DNA from 3 places in the Bradyrhizobium sp. Crot121 genome. Region 2 is predicted to be linked to each of the others. Evidence: riboswitches for the same ligand, from Rfam matches in the RefSeq annotation. Region 2 holds a riboswitch; each other region holds the start of a gene.
What was found. A riboswitch is a leader RNA that binds a small molecule or an ion and turns the genes downstream of it on or off. The one in region 2 is predicted to bind cobalamin.

Region 1: linked by a shared signal. The riboswitch ahead of AC5ZGW_RS29745 (ribonucleoside-diphosphate reductase subunit alpha) and the one ahead of AC5ZGW_RS42340 (DUF1636 family protein) in region 2 are both predicted to bind cobalamin.
Region 3: linked by a shared signal. The riboswitch ahead of AC5ZGW_RS01025 (DUF1636 domain-containing protein) and the one ahead of AC5ZGW_RS42340 (DUF1636 family protein) in region 2 are both predicted to bind cobalamin.

Annotation. Positions count from the first base shown of each region.
Region 1 covers NZ_JCAMOR010000044.1:14,498-17,765, reverse strand. Annotated here, with positions in the region: gene AC5ZGW_RS29745 (ribonucleoside-diphosphate reductase subunit alpha) at 1-1,277, opposite strand, end outside; cobalamin riboswitch at 1,392-1,610, opposite strand; cobalamin riboswitch at 1,743-1,943, shown strand; partial or broken gene metE (5-methyltetrahydropteroyltriglutamate--homocysteine S-methyltransferase) at 2,051-3,268, shown strand, end outside.
Region 2 covers NZ_JCAMOR010000114.1:12,730-15,997, reverse strand. Annotated here, with positions in the region: gene AC5ZGW_RS42355 (hypothetical protein) at 525-707, shown strand; partial or broken gene AC5ZGW_RS42350 (CobD/CbiB family cobalamin biosynthesis protein) at 729-1,024, shown strand; gene AC5ZGW_RS42345 (hypothetical protein) at 1,077-1,277, shown strand; cobalamin riboswitch at 1,395-1,611, shown strand; gene AC5ZGW_RS42340 (DUF1636 family protein) at 1,706-2,077, shown strand; gene cobG (precorrin-3B synthase) at 2,175-3,268, shown strand, end outside.
Region 3 covers NZ_JCAMOR010000001.1:241,383-244,650, forward strand. Annotated here, with positions in the region: gene cobW (cobalamin biosynthesis protein CobW) at 1-992, opposite strand, end outside; gene cobU (bifunctional adenosylcobinamide kinase/adenosylcobinamide-phosphate guanylyltransferase) at 1,006-1,530, opposite strand; gene AC5ZGW_RS01025 (DUF1636 domain-containing protein) at 1,527-1,976, opposite strand; cobalamin riboswitch at 2,087-2,267, opposite strand; gene cobT (nicotinate-nucleotide--dimethylbenzimidazole phosphoribosyltransferase) at 2,342-3,268, shown strand, end outside.

The DNA of each region.
Region 1 (3,268 bases), on a different contig from region 2:
CCCTGGCTCTCGCCATTGGTGCCCTTGATATGGGCGCCCAGCCCGCGCACCCGCGTCCAGTCATTGCCGAGGCCGCCGGAATACTTGGCGAGCAGCGCATTGTCCTTGATCGACTTGAAGATGCCGTCGAGATCGTCAGGAACGGTGGTGAGGAAGCAGGACGACAATTGCGGCCGCAGCGTGCCGGAATTGAAGAGCGTCGGCGTCGACGCCATGAAGTCGAAGGAGGACAGGAGATTGTAGAACTCGATCGCGCGCGCCTCCCGATCGATCTCGCGCAGTGCAAGCCCCATGGCGACGCGCATGAAGAACGCTTGCGGCAATTCAATCCGGTGGCCGCGGACATGCAGGAAATAGCGATCATAAAGCGTCTGCAGCCCTAAGAACTGGAACGCAAGATCGCGCTCCGGCTTCAGTGCCGCGGCCAGCTTGTTCAGGTCGAAGCGGCCGAGTTCGGGATCGAGCAATTCGGCCCTGATGCCGGTCTTGATACAGGCCGGAAAATATTCGCCATAGCGCACCGCCATGTCCGCCTGCGACGCTGTCGTTGGCGCGCCCTGCACGAAGGACAGCACTTCAGTGCGGAGCTTGTCGAGCAAGAGGCGCGCGCTGACATAGGCGTAGTTCGGCTCCTGCTCGACCAGCGTACGCGCTGCCATCACGCTGGCGAGCGCGAGTTCCTCCTGGCTGATGCCGTCATAGAGATTGCGCTGGATTTCCGCGACGACAGGCGCAGCGTCGACACCGTCGAGCCCGGCGCAGGCCTCGCCGACGATCATCGCCAGCCGCGCATGGTCGAGCGGCACCTTGCTGCCGTCCGCGAGCGTGACGTGGACGATTGGCCCGCTCGATGCCGTTGCGGATTTAGTTGCCTGCTGTTCGGCGCGCTGCCGCGCCCGCTCCTCGCGATAGAGCACATAGGCGCGCGCCACCTTGTGATGGCCGCTGCGCATCAATGCCAGTTCAACCTGGTCCTGGATGTCCTCGATATGAAAGGTGCGGCCTTCGCTCATCCGGCGCGACAGCGCGCCGACGACTTCGGCGGTCAATTCCTCGACCGCTTCGTGCACGCGGCGCGACGCAGCCGCCGTATTCCCCTCGACCGCAAGGAAGGCCTTGGTCATCGCCACCGAGATCTTCCCGGCATCGAATTGCGACACCGTGCCATTGCGGCGGATCACCTGCATCGGCAGCCGTGCTTCCGGCGCCGCGATTGATTCGGGGCGCAGGTGGATGAGAGGTGACGCGGTGGTTTCGCGATCGAGAGAGAGTGACATCTTGCAGACCCCGTGATGTTGCTGGGGCCGGATGCCAGAGGCGACGCTGCGTGATGATGCCGGCGGCGTACCGGCATGAGCCTGCAAGCGGCCGCCGGGACACCCCGCCCGTGGACGTTATTTGCTGTCACGGCAGGTCTCCTGGCTCGCAGGTCGGCGTCACTCCCCGTCTTCCCAATGCGATGCCGCATCAGTGACGTCTAAAATCGGGAGCAACTCACTGCTTACAGTTGCGGGGGCAGCGCTGGATTCTCGCGAGAAACGCGCGATCACCAGCTTCCCTCTTAGCCACCATTCCTTGCGTCATGATGGACCGTGACAGCTACATCTGGTGCGATTTGGAGAATGCTGTCAATGGCACGTATGGGCGAAGCGCAAAAATTCCGGTCCATGCCGTTGGCGCTGTGAACAACCGGCTCCACGCGCACGTGATGTCAGCCGAGTTGACGTTCGCGCGATCTTGCCGGTAAGTGAACGCGTCGTGGTTCTTCGGAGAGATCTTTTCCGGAGCTAAGAGGGAAGCCGGTGTAAAGCCGGAGCTGCCCCCGCAACTGTAAGCGGCGAGCCGCGGTCCACAATTGCCACTGAAGCCTGCAAAGCTTCGGGAAGGCCGGACCACAGCAACGACCCGCGAGCCAGGAGACCTGCCTCGACAACATACACGTCCTCGGGCGGGGTGTCCCGGTGGTGCGGTTGCGATTCCGTGCGCACCTCGCGCAGGGAATCCAGACGTGTCACTACGGCCTTTGCCCCCAACTCATGGGGTTAAGCCAATGTCTTCCACTTCACTTGTTGTTGCGTCCCTCGGCACGCCGCGGATCGGTCCGCGGCGTGAACTGAAATTCGCGCTGGAACGCTTCTGGTCCGGCGCATCAGACGAAAAGACGCTGATCGAAACCGGCGTCGGGCTGCGCGCGGCCAATTGGGCGCGGCAAAAGAAACTCGGTATCACCGTGATCCCGTCGAACGATTTCTCGTTCTACGATCAGGTGCTCGACACCTGCGCAATGGTCGGCGCTATCCCAGAAAGCTATGGCTGGACCGGCGGCGCGGTGCCGCTTGCGACCTACTTCGCGATGGCGCGTGGCGCCAAGGCCGACGCGCATGACGAGGCCTGCGGACATGCCCATCACGCACATGGCGTGGCGGCGCTCGAAATGACGAAATGGTTCGACACCAACTATCACTACATGGTGCCGGAGCTTCGCAAGAACCAGTATTTTGCACTCTCATCACGCAAGCCGATCGAAGAGTATGAGGAGGCGAAGGCGCTGGGTTATCAGACCCGCCCCGTGCTGGTCGGCCCAGTCACGTTCCTGAAACTGGCCAAGTCCAAGGAACCGCATTTCGCCACGCTGTCGCTGCTCGACAGGCTCCTGCCGGTCTATATCGAACTATTGCGCGAACTCGCTGCCCGCGGTGCGGAATGGGTACAGATCGACGAGCCCTGTCTCGTGCTTGATCTGGACGCCGCCGCTCAGCAAGCCCTACGGCGCGCCTATTCCGAAATCGCCAAAGCGGTGCCGGACATCAGGATCATGCTGGCGACCTATTTCGGCGGGCTCGGCGGCAATCGTGCGGTCGCGTTTGATCTTCCGGTCGCCGGCCTGCATCTCGATCTCGTGCGCGCGCCCCAGCAGCTCGGCGATCTCATCGACGTTCCGAAAGAACGGGTGCTGTCGCTCGGCGTGATCGACGGCCGCAACGTCTGGCGCGCAGATCTGAGCCGGATCCTCGATCAGCTTGGGCCCGTCGTCGCAAAGCTCGGCAAGGAGCGCATTCAGATCGCGCCATCCTGCTCGCTGCTTCATGTACCCATCGATCTCGCCCTGGAAACCAAGCTCGATCCCGAGGTGAAGACCTGGCTTTCATTCTCGGTGCAGAAGCTCGAAGAGCTTGCCGCGCTGGGCGCGGCGCTTGGAAGTGGCCGGGCCCCTGCGTCCGAAGCGATCCGAGCGTCCGATGCCGCCGCGGCCGCGCGCAAGACCTCA
Region 2 (3,268 bases):
CTGAACAATACACTTTCGTTCCAGTCCAGCATTTGTCACCGTCCCCTTTTGAATCACTCCTCACGTATGTCATTCCCAGATCGGTGCAGTCTGCTGGCGACCCAAAGCGAAATGGGGCTGTCCCGATCCAGATTCCCCGGCTCCGCAAATGCATCCCTGGTTAGCAAGATAGCGCTTACTGCGAAGACTATCCTGAATAGGATCATAGAAGAGCCTCCCTATCTGTGACAGATGTGGAGGGGGATATCTGACCCACCGCAGAAGATATTTGAGCAACCAGAGACGCCTGTAAAGAAAGATCCGTATGTCGCACGACTCACCAGTGGTCAATCGCGCTCATTGCTTTCCTTTTGCTTCATGATTTCGCGGAGAGACTTCGGCCGCGGAGGTGACCTGTAGCGGCCCTCCCACGAGGCCGCGATCACGCCCTCGAAGGGAGCTTCCCCCGAGTGCAACTCGGCATTCCGCTATCGGTTGTGACTAGTTTAGCGTTCGCCGCGCCAGGCCCTGCCACCGAAATGCCCATGCCGATCCTCGACGAGACAACGCAGCCTGATCCGGCAGGGATGGAGGAGGTGCTAAATCGAAATGACCATCATACGCTGGATGCGAAGGACCATCACGGGTCGATGTCGCATTTGGGTCAAACTGAAGAAGAACGTGCGGTGATGGCCGAACAATTCGCAGGCGCATATTTGCTGAAGTAGAAATCCCGGCTTGGTCGGGGTGGGGTACCTGGCATTGCCGGCTACAAGGCGATCAACGCACTGGACTCTATGATCGGCCATCATACGCCGCGACACGAAGCTCTTGGTTGGGCTGCGGCGCGCGCATCGATGATGTGGCAAACTTCATTCCAGCTCGCCTGACCGCTGTTCTCTTCGTGCTGCGCGCCCCGGTCTTCGCAGGGTGGTCATGCATGATGCGCGATGCGAACCGGCGCCGCTCGATTAATGCCGGCTGGCTCGAAGCCGCCATAGCTGGAGCGCTCGGCGAGCGGCTCAGCGGTCCGCGAGCGTATCACGAGACCATCGCGGCGGGAACTCGAGGCGCTCGCGAGGGCTGAGCTCGCGATCGTGGTCAACCCGAACGATCCCGACGGAAAGCATCATGATCAGAGTGAACTTCTTTCGATCCTGCCGCGTGTCGGCCGTCTAGTGATCGACGAAAGCTTTACCGAGCTAGCCCTGGCTTATCACCTGCGCCCGATCAGTCCCTCTTCGCCGTCCTTGGTCGCCCTGATCTTTCGCGGACCATCTCCTTTTTCGCCATTTTGATGGCGTGGCGGGCGTCGGTGGAGCCCTCGGGCGCGACGATGTCCCCGTCCTCGGCGGCATCTGGTTCGGACATCATCCGGCGTGGTCCCTTTGGCTTGACAAGTTGCGGCCCAGAGCAAATGGTCGGCCCGCGTTGGTGCCTGTTCTGCGACAGGCGAAGAGGGAATGCGATAGGGCTCGAGCCAAACGGCTTGGCCTGAAAAGCAGCCGCCCCCGCGACCGTGACCGGAGAGATGCCCGAAGCCACTGATCCCCTGGGGATCGGGAAGGCGGGGATCGAAGGGAAAGACCCTGCTCCGCAAGCCGGGAGACCTGCCAGCGCAACGTTGAGACCGGCGGACGGGGTGTTCCGCGACGGGGAAAGCGAAGCCTCCTCAAGGACGGTTCGTGCACCTCATCGCTTCCCGCCGTCAATTCAGGAAGGGGCGATGATCGTCACTCTTCACGTTTGCATCACATGCCGCCCGGGCCAGACGCTCGGGGAAGGCGAGATTACGCCCGGTGCGCGCCTGCATGCCGCTATTCTCGACGCGGGCGTGCCTGACGGCGTCGTCGTTCCCGTCGAATGCCTGTCCGCCTGTAACCAGGGCTGCTCGGTCGCGCTCAGCGCGCCGGGACGGTGGTCCTATGTCTACGGTCGCTTGTCCGATGGCAACGCGCACGACGTGATTGCCGGCGCGTCAGCTTACGCGGCGGCACCCGATGGCATCGTGCCATGGCGCAGCCGGCCGGAGATCTTCCGCAAACAATCGCTCGCTCGCATTCCACCTATCGCCGCCCTGCCAGAAGCCGCGGAATGAACACGCTCGCAAAAGTCCCTGTCACGGTCGTCACTGGCTTGGCATCACTCTGGAAGACGCGCCGAAATTCGATCGCGGCTGCGCCGCGCGAGGCGTCATGAGTACGGTCGCTATCAAGGGCTGGTGCCCTGGCGCGTTGCGGCCGATGCAGTCAGGCGACGGGCTCGTGGTCCGCGTGCGCCCCTATGGCGGAAGGCTCGATGCGGCACAGGCGGCAGGGCTGGCTGATCTGGCAGAGTGTTACGGCAACGGCTTGATCGACTTGACCAGCCGGGCCAACTTCCAGATCAGAGGCGTGAGTGATCAGGGACACTTGTCTCTGCTCGACGGTCTCGCCCAATTGAAGCTGCTTGACCATGATCCGGAGGCCGAGTCGCATCGCAACATCCTGGTGACACCGTTCTGGGGCATAGGCGATGACACGCGTTCGCTCGCAGCCGAACTGGAGCAGGCCCTTGCCGGCAGTGGGCTAGCTCTTCCGACCAAATTTGGCTTCGCTGTCGATGACGGCAAGGAACGGGTGCTTGCTGGCGCATCCGCGGACATTCGGATCGAGCGTGGCCGCGCGGGCGGCCTTTTGGTGCGCGCCGATGGCGCTGAGTTTGGTCGCTCCGTTACGCGCGGCGACGCTGTGAGCGTTGCAGTCGCGCTTGCCGAATGGTTCATTACCTCAGGCGGCACCAGCGGCAGGCGAGGGCGCATGGCCGCCCACATCATGGCCGGCGCGAGATTGCCGGATGCACTGCTCGGTAGGACCGAGCCCGCACCGACGATCGCTGTGCCTCGTCCCGGTCTTTGTCCGCTGGGTGCGATGGTCGGCGTCGCATTCGGGCAACTGCCCCATTCGGCGCTTCGGCTTATTGCCGCAGATGCGCAAGGGTTGCGTATGACACCGTGGCGGATGATTCTTGCTGAGGGAGCACGCACGATGCCGCGCGGTGCGGACCTCATCACCGAGGCCGATGACCCAGCGCTTCGCGTCATCGCTTGCAGCGGCGCGCCGCGCTGCCGCGAGGCTCTTGCCGATACCCGCACGCTGGCTGCCGCGCTTGCGCCGCACATCGCCGCGGACGCGCGCCTCCACGTTTCGGGCTGCGCCAAGGGCTGCGCGCATTCCGGGGCGACCGCGATCACGCTGGTTGCGACCAGCGCCGGATTCGATCTCATCCGCGACGGCTCGCCGCGCGCCGC
Region 3 (3,268 bases), on a different contig from region 2:
GCGGCATCGGCGTCGAAGCCCTTCAGGCCGATCACGACAAGATGCTCGGCCTGCCTGGCGTCGGGCCGGGCGAACGCCAGCTCAACACGGCTGCCGACCGCCTGCACCACGATCGGCGCAGGCTTTTCGGAGATGCGCGCATGGCCCTTGACGCGCAGCACCCCCGCGAGGCTGAGGACATCGCTGACCCGTGCGCGCATCGCCTCGACGCTCTCGGCCGCCGCAGGCCTTACGACGATACTGTCGAAATCGTCGTGATCGTGCTCCTCTTCCTCTCCGTGATGCCCGGCCCGCGCAGCGAGGTCGTTCTCGGCATCGGCCTTCATCCCGATGAGGACGTCGGGCGCAAGCGCTCCATGGGAGCGTACGACACGGACACCTTGCCTCAATTGTGCAGCAAGCCGGTTTTCGATGCCGCTGAGCACATCCGGCGACACCAGATCGCTCTTGGAAAGGACCACGAGGTCGGCACAGGCGAGCTGATCCTCGAACACTTCCTCGATCGGGTCGTCGTGATCGATTTCCTCGTCCGCGGCGCGCTGGGCCGCGACCGCATGTTCGTCGAGCACGACGCGTCCCTCTGATAGCGCCAACGCGTCGACGACCGTCACCACGCCATCGACGGTTGCGCGCGTGCGGATCGCAGGCCACGCGAACGCTTTCAAGAGTGGCTGCGGCAGCGCGAGGCCTGAGGTCTCGATCACGATCGCGTCCAGCGGCTCGTCGCGCGTGAGCAGCTTGTCCATGGTCGGAATGAAATCGTCGGCGACCGTGCAGCAGATGCAGCCATTGGTCAGCTCGACGATGTCGCCGGGCGCACAGGCCTTGGCCGCGCATTCCTCGACAAGACCGCCGTCGAAACCGGCATCTCCGAACTCGTTGACGATGACGGCGATGCGGCGGCCGTCGGCTTGCGTCAGAAGCGAGCGCAACAGTGTCGTCTTGCCGGCACCGAGAAAACCAGTGAGCACGGTGACTGGAACACGGGACATATTTCAGGACTCCTTAAGAGGAACGTTTGAGCCACAGCGGAAGGCCGGCCGCGACGAACATGACGTTGGGAACGCTTGAGGCGACCATCTGATTGAGACGGCCCTGCGCATCGCGGAAATCGCGGCCGAGCCTGGTTTCGGGCACGATGCCGAGACCAACCTCGTTCGACACCAGGACAACGGGGTTTGCGGCGACGCCCAGAAATTCCGCGAGCCGATTCGCCTCGACATCAAGGTCACGCCCGGCGAGCATCAAGTTGGAGAGCCAGAGTGTCAGGCAATCGACCAGGACCGCGCAGCCGGGTCGCGATACCTGCGTCAGGACATCGATGAGCGCCAACGGCTCCTCCACGGTCGTCCAATCCGAACCGCGCCTGCTGCGATGATGCGCGATCCTGTCCTGCATCTCCTCATCGCCTGCGGTAGCTGTTGCCAGATACACGCGAGCAAGGCCGCTTTCGGCAATCATTCGCTCGGCAAAAGCCGATTTGCCTGAGCGTGCGCCGCCCAGTACCAGCGTGGTCGAGAGATCAGTCATTTCGGAGCGCTGCCATCTTCGGGCGACCAGCGAACGGGCGGCAGCCGCGCCACCATCCCCTTGCGCAGGATCTCGGCGCGCTCGCGCCACGGCACCAGGCCGTAGGTCGATTTGCGATAGGAATCGACGAAAGACGCGACGGCACCAGCGCCCTCGGGCTCGAGATCGCCGAAGAGGAAGGTGTAACCATCCGAGCTCGAAACCGCGACCGTGGTCGGCCGCTTGCACACGCTCAAGCACTGCACGCGCCGGACCTGAACGGCCGCGTCGCGTTTGCCTGTAGCGACCCGGATCGCGTCGAACATGGCGGGCCCGGCCAACACGCCCTCGGACGTCTTGCAGGTGACGCATACGCTCACGACGACGGGACCGCCGGGCGCAGTCGGCGGCAAATATTCGCCCGGGCGAGAATCAGTATCTTGCTGATCGACGTCGTTGCGATCCATCACGATGCTCAAGTCAGGGCCACGACGGCCGCGAGCTTTGTTGGATCGCGTTCGACGGGGGAAGACCATCGAACTCATTCCGTCCGGTGCACCCCGCCCGACGAACCTCCAAAGCACAATGCGCGATGGCAGGTCTCCTGGCTCGCGGGTCGTCGCCTTTCGCCGCCTTCCCGGTCATCCCAGTGGCCTCGGCTTTGGCTCGCCGCTTACAGTTGCGGGGGCAGCGCCGGCATTGCACCGACTTCCCTTTTTCACCTTCCCGAAGGAAGGACCATCGCCGCCACGCTAGCTGTCCCCGCGACGGCGGTCAACCGCAGTTGACCCGCCCGTTTGCTTCGGTCACTTAAGGCGCGCACGAGGAGCCCATGACCTTCCAAATCCCATCCGATTGGCAAATTCCCGCAATCGCTCCGCTCGATCAGACGCTTGCCGCAACGATGCGCGCGCGAATCGACGGCAAAGCCAAGCCGCCGGGCTCACTGGGACGAATCGAAGACCTGGCGGTGCAACTCGGCATGATCGCGCATCCATCCGCCGCAGCGCTGCAAAAGGCCGTTCTGCTCGTTTTCGCCGGTGATCACGGATTGACGGAAGAAGGCGTTTCGCAATATCCGTCCGCCGTCACGGCCGCGATGGTGAGGACTTATCTCGCAGGCCGAGCGAGCGCCAACGCCTTTGCGGCCGCGTCAGATGTCGGGATCCGCGTCGTGGATGCCGGCGTCGCCAGCGAGCTGCCTTCCCATCCCGATCTCCTCAGCATCAAGATTCGGACCGGCACCGCGAATTCGGCGCGTGAGGCAGCGATGTCGGCCCAGGACGCGCACAAGGCGCTCGCGGCCGGCTTTGCCATAGCTTCCAGCGAAATCGATGATGGCGCCGACATCATTGCGCTCGGCGAGATGGGAATAGGCAACACCGCATCTTCCGCGCTCCTGGTGCATCGGCTGGCGCCCGCTCCCCTCGATGACTGCATCGGCGTCGGCGCAGGCCAGGACGAGCCAGGCATGGCCCGCAAGCGCGCCGCCATCCACAAGGCAGCCAATCGCAGCGATGCGACCGCGCCGTTCGAGGTACTCCGGGAATTCGGCGGCCTCGAGATCGCGATGATGGCGGGCGCCGCGCTTGGTGCAGCGGCACATCGCCGTCCGGTCGTCATCGACGGCTTCATTTCGTCTGCCGCCGCCCTCGTCGCCGTCAGGCTGGCGCCGGCGACGCGCGACTATTGCGTTTTCGCGCACCGGTCGGCCGAGAAAGGTCACGACATCGTATTGGCGGCACTTCGGGCACAGCCG